Regions from separate parts of the Paenibacillus sp. ICGEB2008 genome, predicted to be linked through region 1. Evidence: riboswitches for the same ligand, from Rfam matches in the RefSeq annotation. Region 1 holds a riboswitch; each other region holds the start of a gene.
What was found. A riboswitch is a leader RNA that binds a small molecule or an ion and turns the genes downstream of it on or off. The one in region 1 is predicted to bind cyclic di-AMP.
Positions count from the first base shown of each region.

Region 2: linked by a shared signal. The riboswitch ahead of C400_RS0113555 (TrkH family potassium uptake protein) and the one ahead of C400_RS0112900 (C40 family peptidase) in region 1 are both predicted to bind cyclic di-AMP.
Region 3: linked by a shared signal. The riboswitch ahead of C400_RS0111465 (3D domain-containing protein) and the one ahead of C400_RS0112900 (C40 family peptidase) in region 1 are both predicted to bind cyclic di-AMP.

Region 1 is NZ_AMQU01000013.1:15,138-19,346, reverse strand. It holds gene C400_RS0112915 (M1 family metallopeptidase) at 1-463, shown strand, start outside; gene C400_RS0112910 (hypothetical protein) at 475-1,302, shown strand; cyclic di-AMP (ydaO/yuaA leader) riboswitch at 1,579-1,716, shown strand; gene C400_RS0112900 (C40 family peptidase) at 1,722-2,222, shown strand; gene C400_RS0112895 (GNAT family N-acetyltransferase) at 2,526-3,032, shown strand; gene C400_RS0112890 (4a-hydroxytetrahydrobiopterin dehydratase) at 3,111-3,410, opposite strand; gene C400_RS0112885 (hypothetical protein) at 3,528-3,821, opposite strand; gene motA (flagellar motor stator protein MotA) at 4,009-4,209, shown strand, end outside.
Region 2 is NZ_AMQU01000014.1:90,738-94,946, forward strand. It holds partial or broken gene C400_RS28585 (CPBP family intramembrane glutamic endopeptidase) at 1-1,337, opposite strand, end outside; cyclic di-AMP (ydaO/yuaA leader) riboswitch at 1,599-1,751, shown strand; gene C400_RS0113555 (TrkH family potassium uptake protein) at 2,152-3,492, shown strand; gene C400_RS0113560 (potassium channel family protein) at 3,511-4,188, shown strand; gene C400_RS0113565 (LysR family transcriptional regulator) at 4,194-4,209, opposite strand, start outside.
Region 3 is NZ_AMQU01000010.1:80,767-84,975, reverse strand. It holds gene C400_RS0111475 (HD domain-containing protein) at 1-569, shown strand, start outside; gene C400_RS0111470 (TatD family hydrolase) at 612-1,382, shown strand; cyclic di-AMP (ydaO/yuaA leader) riboswitch at 1,583-1,862, shown strand; gene C400_RS0111465 (3D domain-containing protein) at 2,134-3,282, shown strand; gene rnmV (ribonuclease M5) at 3,429-3,974, shown strand; gene rsmA (16S rRNA (adenine(1518)-N(6)/adenine(1519)-N(6))-dimethyltransferase RsmA) at 3,982-4,209, shown strand, end outside.

The sequences.
Region 1 (4,209 bases):
TTATCGATTCAAGCATCCGACCTCACAGGATTTTCAACATGTCGTGGAGAGAGTGACCGGACGATCATGGAGCCACTATTTTGAACAATATGTATATGACGGCCAGATGGCGGACTTTTCAGTCGATCGCATCATGAACCACAAGCTGGAGAATGGATACGAAGCAGTCGTGACGCTCAGCAAAAAAGGAGCAGATTATCCCAAAATACCTGTTCAATTTACCTTCAAGGATGGCTCAACGATATTCAAGGCATGGGATGGTGCGGGCAAAAGTACAACTTTCCGACTCAAAAGCGCTTCCCCCGTGTCCTATGTGACTGTAGATCCTCTATACACTATTGCACTGGAGAACAAGCATATTAATAATAGCCTGAAGGCTGAATTGGATGAAAAACAACAAACCCGTTGGAGTGTAAGTGTAACCAAGCTGTTGGAGACACTGCTTGGAAGTCTGTCATGGTGAGGTGTCTATAGATGCGGACTGTTATAAAAGAAGGCTGGGCGCTGGTACGCATACGCTTTTATATCGTTATCATTTTATTTCTGTATCGTCTGCTGTGGGGAGTATTTCTCTATAGGCTGGTACAGTCTGCCGTTATCCCGCTGCTGCTACGTTATCCTGATCAGAGCCAAAACGAACTGGGAAAGACCTTGTTTTGGATGGAGGGCCAGATCGCCTTGATGGACAGCCGGGAAGTACATGTGTACTTGTGGATATTACTAGGGGCGACCGTACTGCGCATACTAATCACTCCCTTCATTAGAGCTGGCATATATCAAAGCCTGCATACCGATGCGTCTGAACCGCAAAGCCTGTCCTTCTTCAAGGGGATGAAACGCCACGGTATGTCATCGCTATTGTATTACATCATCGAGTTGGGTTTGCTGCTGCTTCCCGCCTTTTGGGTGGTACCGAGACTCTATCCTATTGTAGTAGGAACGTTGCAATCTTCCTCTTACCTGCTACATTTGTTGCCCTATGCCATGGGGTGGATAGCTTACGGTTGGGTCATTCGGCAGTGCATCCTGTATATGCAGTTGGGCACTGTCAGTGGTCACACCATACTATCCTCCCTGCTCGCCTTCTTTCGCCAGCTTCTTCCGGCTGTTGGTGTATCCCTGTTGCTCGGTACTTGTGTGTTGCTAGTTTTCGGTCTATTTGGCACCGTGGCGATGATTTGGACGGGTATGTTGGCACTGATTCTCCAGCAATCGTATCATTTTGTTACCAGTCTGGTCAGGCTGTGGCATATCAGTTCGCAGTATCGGCTATGGCACATCGATATCTCCAGCAGAGGCTAACCTCTCACAATATGCTCTCTCCTGTATTTTCAGCTGTCGAAAAAACTTTTTTCTTTCCCGTGCAAACAGCACATAACTGAATACTGTTAACAGAATCTGTTCCTGGAGCGTTAGGAACAGATTTTTTTTGTAACTTTTTGCGATGAAACATTTGCCAAAGCCTGCTGTCTTTGTTACAATAATCGCAGTGAACTGATAGTAACAACTTTGTAATCTTTATTGTAACCTTTATCTTAAAAACATCGTTGTCGTGAATACTGCTCTCCAAGGTGCACATCTTAAGTTAAGCCTAATTCCTGGCACCTAGGAAGCGGGGGAACCAGTTTGGGTGAATTGATCTCGCAACAGAGTGGTCATAGGGGAACCTTCTACCGAATCCTTAAGCTAACCTCGCAGGCATTGGAAGGGGTATATTTTTTTTGAAGAAGAAGCTAACGATCGCAGCCATGGGTCTCGCCATTGCCTTTACATCTTTTACATTCGGTGGCAGCAGTGCATTTGCAGACTCTAAGATGGACCAGGTCATCCAAGATGCCAAAGGAACGAACTACAGAAGCGGAGGCACTACACTCGAGGGATTCGATTGCTCCGGCTTCACAATGTATGTATTCAACAAACTGGGAATTAAACTGCCGCATCAATCTGGATCACAATTCAAAATGGGTTCTTCTGTATCCCGCGATGAAATGAGACCAGGCGACCTGGTGTTCTTCAACACCACAGGAAGAGGCGTTTCCCATGTAGGTATCTTCGTAGGTGAAGGGAAATTCGCCCACTCCTCGACTTCACGTGGTGTAGTAGTTAGCTCACTGAACGAAAATTATTACGCTAACCGTTATGTCGGTGCAAAAAGAATTATGAGCACAGACGCTTACCATTCTGTAGCTTCAGATATTCCTGATGACGACAACGTAGAATAACTACCGCACAGCAAGCTAACCCTAGCCGCAATTTGATTCTGGCCGGAATCGAATTGCGGTTTTTTATGTCCACTACATCAGCAATGATTATCATTACTGACGAACTGACACCTCAAAAGGTTTCAATTTTAGCGAACATCGTCGGTTTTACCGTCACCGCTGGGGGAGCATATGAGCAGTAAATCCTTCTTATTGAATGTATACCCGACTTAGGTACGAAATAAACACGCTTGCCATTCTCCTACAACTTGTCTACAATCTGTGGTTAATGATTGAAGTACCTGCATAAGGAGGAATGGAAAAGTGCCGGCCTCAATATCCAACTACCGGATCGTACCGATGGACGAGCATCAAGCGGCTGAAATCTGTGAGTGGCGCTATGATCCCCCCTACAACATATACGGCTGGCTTCCCTGGGAACAAATGAAGGCACTTGAAGTCGAATTTGGAAGTCCCACGCTTCGCCAAGAGCAATATGTTGCGGTCCTGGACGAAGAGAATGAGCTGACGGGATTTGCTCAATATTTCCCTATGGTCGGTGTGACCCGGCTGGGTCTTGGAATGCATCCCGAAAGATGCGGACATGGCACAGGCTCCGATTTTGTCCGGGCCATTGCCGAGGAAGCCAGACGACGTCATCCGCAGAATGAAATTGACCTAGAGGTTCTCACTTGGAATCAGCGGGCTATCCGAGCCTACAAGGCAGCTGGATTTGAGCTGACGGATACCTATGAACGCCAGACTCCAGATGGCAGAAAGCCGTTCCATTGTATGGTATATCGTCCTGAACAACAGAATCGGGTTCTATAAATAAGAGCGCCTTCACTATACAACCGCGATGTTGTATAACGAAGGCGCTCTTCATATATACGACAGATCATTACAAACTCAATGACTGCTGCGCATTTTTTCGAAAGCTTCATTATATTGTTGGGCTTCCTTAATATCTACGGCCATAATACCGCCATCGTCCCAGGAGGTCAAACGCAGAGTCACGGTCTTGTAATCAATCGTAATAAATGGATGGTGATTAAATGCCTCAGATATAGCGGCAACTTCATCCACGAAGGCAATTCCTTTCATAAAACTGGAAAAATTATATTTCCGAACGATCCAACGTCCTTCCTCCAGTTCCCAGCCCTCCAGCTTCTCCAGATGTGCTTCAATCTCTTCTTGTGTAAAAGGCATGTTACGAACTCCTCCCCGTTTATACGGAAGCCTTTTAGCCGCTTAAATGCGGCCAAAACTACGATATATTGGTGTACATATTACCACGGCCCCGTTGATAAATCCATAAGACGGCCATCAAATCAATGGGACCGACGTCAGCTCCTCATCCCCGATGAGTACATAGATCCGGTGCTGCTCCGGCTCATAAATCACAACACCGCTGCCTACAGTGATTATAGGTTCTGTGCCCAGTGCATAAAATAAGTCTTCTGCCAAAGCCTCATTGACTTCCTGGCACCCCGCTGGGTCCAGCCTGTCCCAATCTTCTGCTTCCATTTCAAAAAATTCATAGCTATCTGGAATGCGTCCCACAGCCTCTGTCAAATCGTTCAAAATTTGTTCATACTCGCGCCCATGCTTTACTCCCATGCTATTTCCTCCAGTGGTTCAGCGATTCAATACATAATCACTTTATTATACCGGAAATTCGCCCTTAACAAAAAAGAGAGTTTTGTCGATAAATACTATAATCCGTCTCATAATGACGCGCTTGGGGCAAGGACGACCCATGCGGCATGAAAGGATTCAAAATCTATTCTCATGGATGAGGTGTATCATGCAAATTACAACCATTATTGGACTTGTGCTCGGGCTTTTGTCACTGGTCGTCGGGATGATCCTGAAGGGCGCGCCAGTCGTCAATCTGGTCAATAATCCCGCTGCTTACATGATTATTTTCGTCGGAACAGCAGCAAGTATATTCATGGCGTTTCCGATGGATGACATGAAACGGGTGCCAAAGCTGTTTAAAATTATT
Region 2 (4,209 bases), on a different contig from region 1:
ACCATCGGAATACCAAATAGACGGTAAACAGTCTCCTCTCCAATACCTGCCATCCAGGCCATAATCGGTAGTAGCCATGGATAAGCCATATTGTAAGGGGATTGCGTGGCGTCTGTAGTGGAGAACGTATTAAATGTACGCTCCAGTACAAAGAACAAAATGGATTGTACGCCGAGTAAAATGAAGGCCCACAAGTAACCGACATACATACTGCGAAGCACATACAGCCCGTAGCCGGGCTCTTTGGCCCGTGGCCATGCATTGAGTCCAACCTGACGCATAAGGCCGTCACCACCAACCAAGGAGAAGTAGAGAGCTACAGCCATGAAGAAGGTAACACCGACCTGGAATACCATAAGAAATATAAGCATGCCCTTACTGCCTGCTTCAGCCTGTAATAAAGGCAGCATGTTCATGGTCCCAGCTATACTAGCAATAAAATAAACAATGGACAGAACAATACCGCGTACAAATGAAGTATGTCGTCGGGTGAGTGACGCATACACAATGGCAAGTACACCCAGGACAAAGCTAAATAGGGCATAACCCGCATAAGTCATCCAATTCGCCCAGTATGTTTGATTTTTAACATAGTCGGTATAAGACGAAGGGGCTGAAAAGCTTTGGGTAAATGAGCGAACATCCCCATCTTCAAAGGTAAAAGCCAGCGTAAGGACCGAGGCGCCGATTTTCTTTTCGTCCACGGTATATTTTAATCCACCTTCCCCCTCAGTGGTCGCAAGCTTCAATTCCGATGGATTAAAGCCAAAGCGTTTGATCCATTTTGCTGCAGCCTGTTCCTTAGCTTCAAGCGTCATGTCGCCCTCAGCTATACGTACAAGCTTGCTTCGTGCTTGTTCATCTGTAGAAACATCAGCCTGTGTGTAATTGGTGCTGGAGGTGATCCGCTTAAAGCTAACGACCTTCCCAGTGGATAAATCCACATGAATTTGCAGCTTGCCCTTCGCTGAGGAGTCAGGCAAATCAACCCGAAAGGTTTCATAAGGATAATTTTTTTTCCATGTACGATCGTACGCTTGAAGCAGTTTTTCTCTGGATAAATAACCGTACAAATCTGTTTCAGCCTGATAGGTCACGACAGGCTTCTCTGGCTGTGATTCCGTATAGCCCAGCTCAGAACGGGCGAAGTCCAATGCGTGTACGATCGCTTCTTGTTTGCTGATGACCTTTGCATTCATCAATGATTCCGGACTTGGATTGCTAAGCGAGGGAATAAGCAATTGAAAGATAAAAAAGCAAATCAGGCCAACCCCGCCCAGCAAGCCTAATTTTTTGAAGTTGGCCGTGAGCACGACCGGTTTCCCGATAGGATTCATGAGTTTCCTCCTTAATCTGTAAATAAGAACATCCATTAAAGATATCATACTGCACAGGTTCCCGCCAACAGACCAGCGATATTCATGAAAACAGAGTGAAAGCACTTTAAAGTTTTAATAAAATTAGATAAGCTGTGATTAAGCGATGCCCAATCGCAAATTAAAGCCAATTTCACGTTTTTTCGGCGAAATCGGTTTTGTGATCTGGATAGAGAAGGATTATAATCTTGAGGCAATGCCTATGAAATATATGGGTAATGACATACATTTAAGCCGAATTTCTGTGAGAAAACGGGGGAACCATGTTACTGGGGTGAATTTTACAGCCGATCCTGATGGACCGGAAGTGTAAATAGGGCATACTGTGCTGCCCGAATCCGTCAGCTAACCTCGTAGGCTGTGGGCAGGAACCAAGTCAGGCACTCGGTTTTCCGGTGTCTTTTTTTGTGTGTATAAGTGTGAATAAAAGTTTGCTGAGTTAAGGACGCTGCGCGTTCCATTTGATCTTCCAATCGCTGTTGCCACTGAATTTTTTTTGATTTTCTAGACCTTGATACGGGTAAAATTCAGAGTCAAAGGCGAGCGCTATCGCTTCTCCAGATTCAAATGGACCGCTTCGCTGCTGCCCGCCTTAAAGTCATCAAACGTTCCATGAGGTAGTTACGTATAAAGTGTAGTGAGTATTGAAAGGCAAAAGTATCCCGCTTTGCGGATACTTTTCTGATTTATAAAAGAAACTGAAAAGAATTGGTGATTTTATGAGCTGAGCGATCTCCATGCTCATAGTTCACCAAGGAGGAGAAGTGATGAATAAATGAATCCCAATGCAAGCTGGCTTCGGCTTTCTCCACCGCAAATATTCGTTGCAGGCTTTGCCATTATCATTCTAATAGGTAGTTTATTGTTAATGCTGCCCATTTCTAATACAACAGGAAAACCACTTGCGTTTATAGACGCTTTGTTTACTGCCGCTTCCGCGACCTGTGTAACTGGGCTTGTCGTTAAGGATACAGGGCTCTTTTTTACAACCTTTGGTCAAATTGTCATCGTTGCGCTGATTCAGATTGGCGGACTTGGCTTTATGACTATGGCTACCTTGATCGCGCTGGTGTTCAAGCGTCGGATTTCCTTGCGGGAGCGCCTTATTTTGCAAGAAGCGATGAATCAGACCTCTGTCGAAGGAATTGTCGGATTGATCCGCAAGGTGCTATGGTACTCGCTGATGATTGAGGGCGTATGTGCAGCTATTTTTTCGATTCGCTGGTCATTTGATATGCCTGTCGGCAGGGCGATTTATTTTGGAATCTGGCATGCCATTTCCATGTTTAATAACGCTGGTTTTGATTTGTTCGGTGAATTTCGTAGCCTGACAGGTTATGTATATGATCCGATTGTTAATTTTACAGCCATGTTTCTCATTATTTCGGGTGGTATTGGTTTTGTAGTGATGTCTGACCTGGCAGATTATCGCAAGCGTAAGAGACTGTCCTTGCATACCAAGGTGGTACTCAGCATGACAGCTGCTCTGATTGTCGTCGGGACGCTTGTCATTTTTGTATTTGAGTTTACGAATCCGAAGACGCTTGGCTCGCTTGATTGGGGTGGTAAACTGCTGGGTTCTTTATTCCAGTCCGTTACCCCTCGCACCGCAGGTGCCAACACGCTGGACATTGCAGGCTTGCGGCAGGCTACGCAGTTTTTTATCATCATACTCATGTTTATTGGGGCTTCGCCTGGCTCCACTGGAGGCGGGATTAAGACCACTACATTTGCTCTGCTCATTGGAGCGGTGTTTTCGATGCTGCGGGGACGGGAAGACATTGTGCTGTTCCGGTACCGACTTGCGCAGGCACGCATTTATAAGGCTTTGACTATTACCTTGCTGGGGTTGCTGTTCGTGATTGGGGTGACGATGATTCTGTCCGCAACCGAAGATCATCATTTTCTGATGATCTTGTTCGAGACGGTGTCTGCCTTTGGTACGGTAGGACTGTCCATGGGGCTTACACCTGATTTGACAGTTGTAGGCAAGCTGGTGATTACTCTGACGATGTTTGCAGGCAGGCTGGGTCCACTCACGCTAGCTTATGCACTGGGACCGAAAAAGGGTAAGGAATTGTATCGTCATCCAGAAGGTAAAATAATTATAGGGTAAGGGAGTTTTCGAGTAGATATGAAAACGCAGCAGTTTGTAGTCATTGGCTTGGGACGGTTTGGCTCAAGCCTGGCTTTGCAATTGGTGGATATGGGGTGCGAGGTGCTGGGCATTGATCGGAATGAGGATGTTGTGGACAGTATGAGTGAGATTCTGACACATACTGTCGTGGCGGACGCTACAGATGAGGATGCGTTGCGGTCACTCGGCATACGTAATTTCGATTGCGGCATTGTTGCGATTGGTGATGATATTCAGGTAAGCATCCTGACCGCCATTTTGCTGAAGGAGCTGGGTGTGAGAAAAGTCGTAGCCAAAGCCATATCTGTGCTGCATGGGCGTGCGTTAGAGAAGCTTGGGGTGGACCGAGTCATTTATCCGGAACGGGATATGGGTATTCGAGTAGCGCATCAGCTGGTCACGCCTAATCTGCTCGATTATTTGGAGCTGTCCAAGGAATACAGCATTGTAGAACTTAATGTGCCTGCATGTCTGAATGGCAAAACGTTGGCAGAATTAAATGCGCGCACCCGCTTTGGTTGCAGCATCGTGGCGCTTCATACGGCGAATGGTATCTTGATCGCACCGACAGCTATGGATCGGCTGAAAGCAGACGATATTATGGTCATTATCGGCTCCAATGATAATATCGGCCGCTTTGAGGATGAGGTCGTTAATGTCAATGAAGAGGGTTAAATCCTCTATACCATACGGTAG
Region 3 (4,209 bases), on a different contig from region 1:
CGGAAATCCTGTTACGTAAAATTTTTAAGAGAGCAAAGGAATTGTTCAAAAACGGATATGAATTTGGTTTTCTGCTTGATCCGCTGCCCGATCTGTTAAAAGGAGAACTAACAGTGGAGCAGTATTTGATGCTGGATGAGTCCTTGATTCAGACGGTATTTAGCCAATGGAAACGAGAAAAGGATGAAATTTTAAGTGATTTGAGTAGCCGTTTTATGGATCGTAGATTGTATAAATATGTAGAGATTGAAAATATGGATACAGATACCGTTGACCATATTCGAGAGGCTTTGAAAGAGGCTGGATTGCATCCTGAATATGATCTTGAAATTGATTTTCCAACAGATCTTCCTTATGATGTGTTTCGGCAGGGCGGCTCAACGGACAACCAGATTTTACTGCTTGGACGTCAGGGCGAGGTGCGGGAAATATCCGAAGTTTCGGAAATTGTGCGCTCAATAAGTGGCATTCACCGAGGAAAATATCACATGTATTTTCCCCAAAATAAATTGAATGGGGTAAAAGACAGGCTTCCTGCCGAAATAAGGAATTATTTTGTCAAACAATAGACAAATATATAGAAATGTAAGTAAAAAAAGGAGATGAAAACCTTGGATTTATTCGACACTCATACTCACCTGGATGCCCCACAATTTGACGAAGACCGTGAAGAAGTTATAGCACGTGCTGTCGAATCAGGAGTAACACGGATGATCAATATCGGATTTAATCGTGAGACCATTCCATCCACCATGAAGCTGGCTGAGACGTATGATTTTATTTATGCGGCCGTTGGATGGCATCCGCAGGATGCTATTACAATGCAGGAGGGGGATTTAGAATGGATTGCATCGTTATGCAGTCATAAAAAGGTTGTAGCGATCGGAGAGATCGGTCTGGATTACTATTGGGATACATCACCAAAGGATGTACAGCAGCGGGTGCTTCGAAACCAAATTGGTCTGGCACGTGAGCTCAACATGCCAATTGTTATCCATAACCGGGATGCACATGAAGATATTGTGAGAATTTTACGTGAGGAAAAGGCGAGCGAGATTGGCGGAGTCATGCACTCCTTTTCTGGGAGCTGGGAGACCGCTAAAATGGTGCTGGATATGGGCTTTCACCTTTCCTTTGGCGGGCCCATAACGTTCAAAAATGCCAAGCAGCCAAAAGAGGTACTGGCCCAGGTTCCGCTGGATCGTCTGCTGATTGAAACGGACGCGCCATACTTGACGCCTCATCCGTTTCGCGGGAAGCGAAATGAGTCGGCCCATGTGAGATTGGTGGCAGAGGCAGCCGCCCAAATTAAGGGAATTACGGTGGAGGAATTGGTATCCATTACGACCCAAAATGCTTTGGAACGATTTGACATTCAGTGAAAAAGCGAAGAAATCAATCAAAATAAAGAGATAGACGGAGCTAATTATGATTTTGTTGCAGGAAACTCAAGAATATTACAATTTTTTAACCGAATATTTTAAAAAATGTACTTGAAACCTGCTTTACAACATGCATGTAAACAGGATATCATCTTTTCAGTGAATTGTTGTTGAGTGTAAACATCAACAAATCATTTCATGAACCAGTCTCGCTGAGTCCCTTTTGCAGGGAACGGGGGAACCGATATGGCTTACAGTACGTCCGGCGTATGTGCAAGAGAGAATGTCTCTTCAGCAGCCGGCTCAACCGAAATTCATTTCCCGAATGGGATGAACAGGTAGAGAAGCCGTATTTCGATTTCTTTCTGGGTCTTCGGGGTGAATGTGAAGGCGACCGCCATGAGCGGTTGACCTAAGCTAGGGCGACTCTCTACGTCCGAACCCGACAGCTAACCCCGTAAGCGTAACAAGAGAGAAGCCATCTCGTGCATGAGTTTTCCCGCATATTCACACATGTCGGAAGCCACGAAAGAGCTCTCTAGTCTCTTTCTTTGGCTTTTTTTGTTGTGAATAAAAGAAAATCTGTCATCATACTGTGGTTAAACAGGGGAGGACAGCATGCCGCGAAGACGGGTACATGGTGCAGGACAGTCGCAGTACGGGCTTGTCTTGTAGAAAATCTGTTATAGTCACGTCAACGATCAACTATGTCTTACTCCAGACGGCGGGCTATGTAAGGAGGACGGAGGAAATGGGCATTTTCCGAAAAGAGGAGACCCATGAGTCACGCTCATCCAGCATGTCTTACGTATTACGTTGGAAGCAAGAGAATGTGCGCCAGGCTGCTTTGGTTGCTATTTTTCTAATCGCACTAACGATTATGATTTCAATTCTGATGTACACGCAATCTAAAAAACAAGTCTTTTTTGTCATCGATGGTAAGGCATCTGCAGTAGAAACCCGGGAATCCAAGCTCCAAGATTTGCTCAATGAGCATTCTATTTCACTTCAGCCGCATGATACAATTTCCATGCCGCTAAATGGAGCAGTACAGGATGGGGATCGCGTAGTCATTAAACGTGCCAATCAGGTTAAAGTATCCTCAGGCAATAAGACGAAAAAGCTGTACACAACAGAAAATACAGTAGAGGGTGCCATTCGCACTTCGGGCTATAAATTATCATCAACGGATAAAGTTTACCCTGCGTTGGATGCCTCTGTTTCAGCTAACATGGACATAAAAATCGTCCGTGTGAAGAAACAGCAGGTCGAACAGAAAAAACAAGTGCCTTATCAGGTCATCAAAACGGCAGATCCAAGTCTCTATAAAGGCGATAATCGAGTCATTCAAAGTGGCAAATCGGGTGTGGTAGTCCAGCATGTTCAAAAGGTATACCATGATGGAAAATTGGTATCCAAACAGCTGGTCAACAAGGAAGTCGCACAGAATCGTGTGGATAAGGTAATTGCGGTAGGAACGAAGAAAAAACCGGTCGTTCTAGCTGCTTCCATCGGCCCTAAAGATGCAGTTAAGGCTACAAAGGTTAGTTCGGGCAGTGCTGTCCGTAAAGCAGGTATTAATTTTAATTATAAAAAAGTTTTACAAAACGTCTCCATGACGGCGTATTCCGCACAGGAGCCAGGTATCGGTACACGTACCGCCTCCGGCACACGTGTCACGGAAGGACGCACCATCGCTGTCGATCCGAGTGTAATTCCAATCGGGTGGTGGGTGTATATTGAAGGGGTGGGCTTCCGCCGTGCGGAGGATACCGGTGGCGCGATTAAAGGCCACAAAATCGATGTGTATTATGAGAGTTTGAGCCGGGCCAACCAATTTGGTCGTAAGCACGGTAAAACCGTATATGTTATCGGACCTGTAAAGCCGGAAATCAACTAAAACAGGTTGTGTATGTTGAGGACAATGCGATAGTATTAACAACATAGTTATGCCATGCTAAGAAGAGGATACCCTCTTCTTATTTTGTTTTCAAAAGCAGGGAAAGATAAATATATGTTGCTGTGTAGCAGTGGAGGGAAACGAAGATGATCAAGGAAGTGATCGTGGTGGAAGGCCGGGATGATACGGTAGCCATTCGCCGTGCTGTCGAAGCAGATACGATAGAAACTGGCGGTTCAGCCATTAATAAAATGACGCTGCGGAAAATTGCATTGGCGCAGGAACGGCGGGGGGTCATTATTTTAACTGATCCCGATCATGCAGGGGAGCGTATCCGTAAAATCATCGCCTCCAAGGTACCCGGCTGCAAGCAGGCTTTTATACCTGAGGCAGAGGCGACGCGCAAAGGGGATATTGGCGTAGAGAATGCCTCGCCGGAAGCCATCAGACACGCTCTCGCGCGGGTACATACGACAGTGGAAGGTGCCGAACCGCTGATTGAATGGGCGGACCTGATTGACGCTGGACTTATTACCCATCCCAATGCTGCTGCACGCCGTATGGCCTTGGGGAATGTACTGGGTATTGGCTATTGTAACGGAAAGCAGCTACATAAGCGGCTCTCTGTATTTCAGATCAGCCGTGAGGAATTTGCCAGTGCGCTGGCACAAATCGAAAGTGAAGGATTGTGATATCCGTATGACAGGGATTCAAGATATAGCAACACCGCGGCGTACGAAGGAAATTATTCAAAAGCACGGTTTTTCGTTCAAAAAGAGCTTGGGACAAAACTTTTTGATTGATCAAAATATTCTGAGCAAGATCGTAAATGCTGCCGGTTTGGATGATACAAAGGGTGCGCTTGAGATCGGTCCGGGGATTGGAGCTTTGACTGAAAAATTGGCGCAATCGGCTAAGGCAGTTACC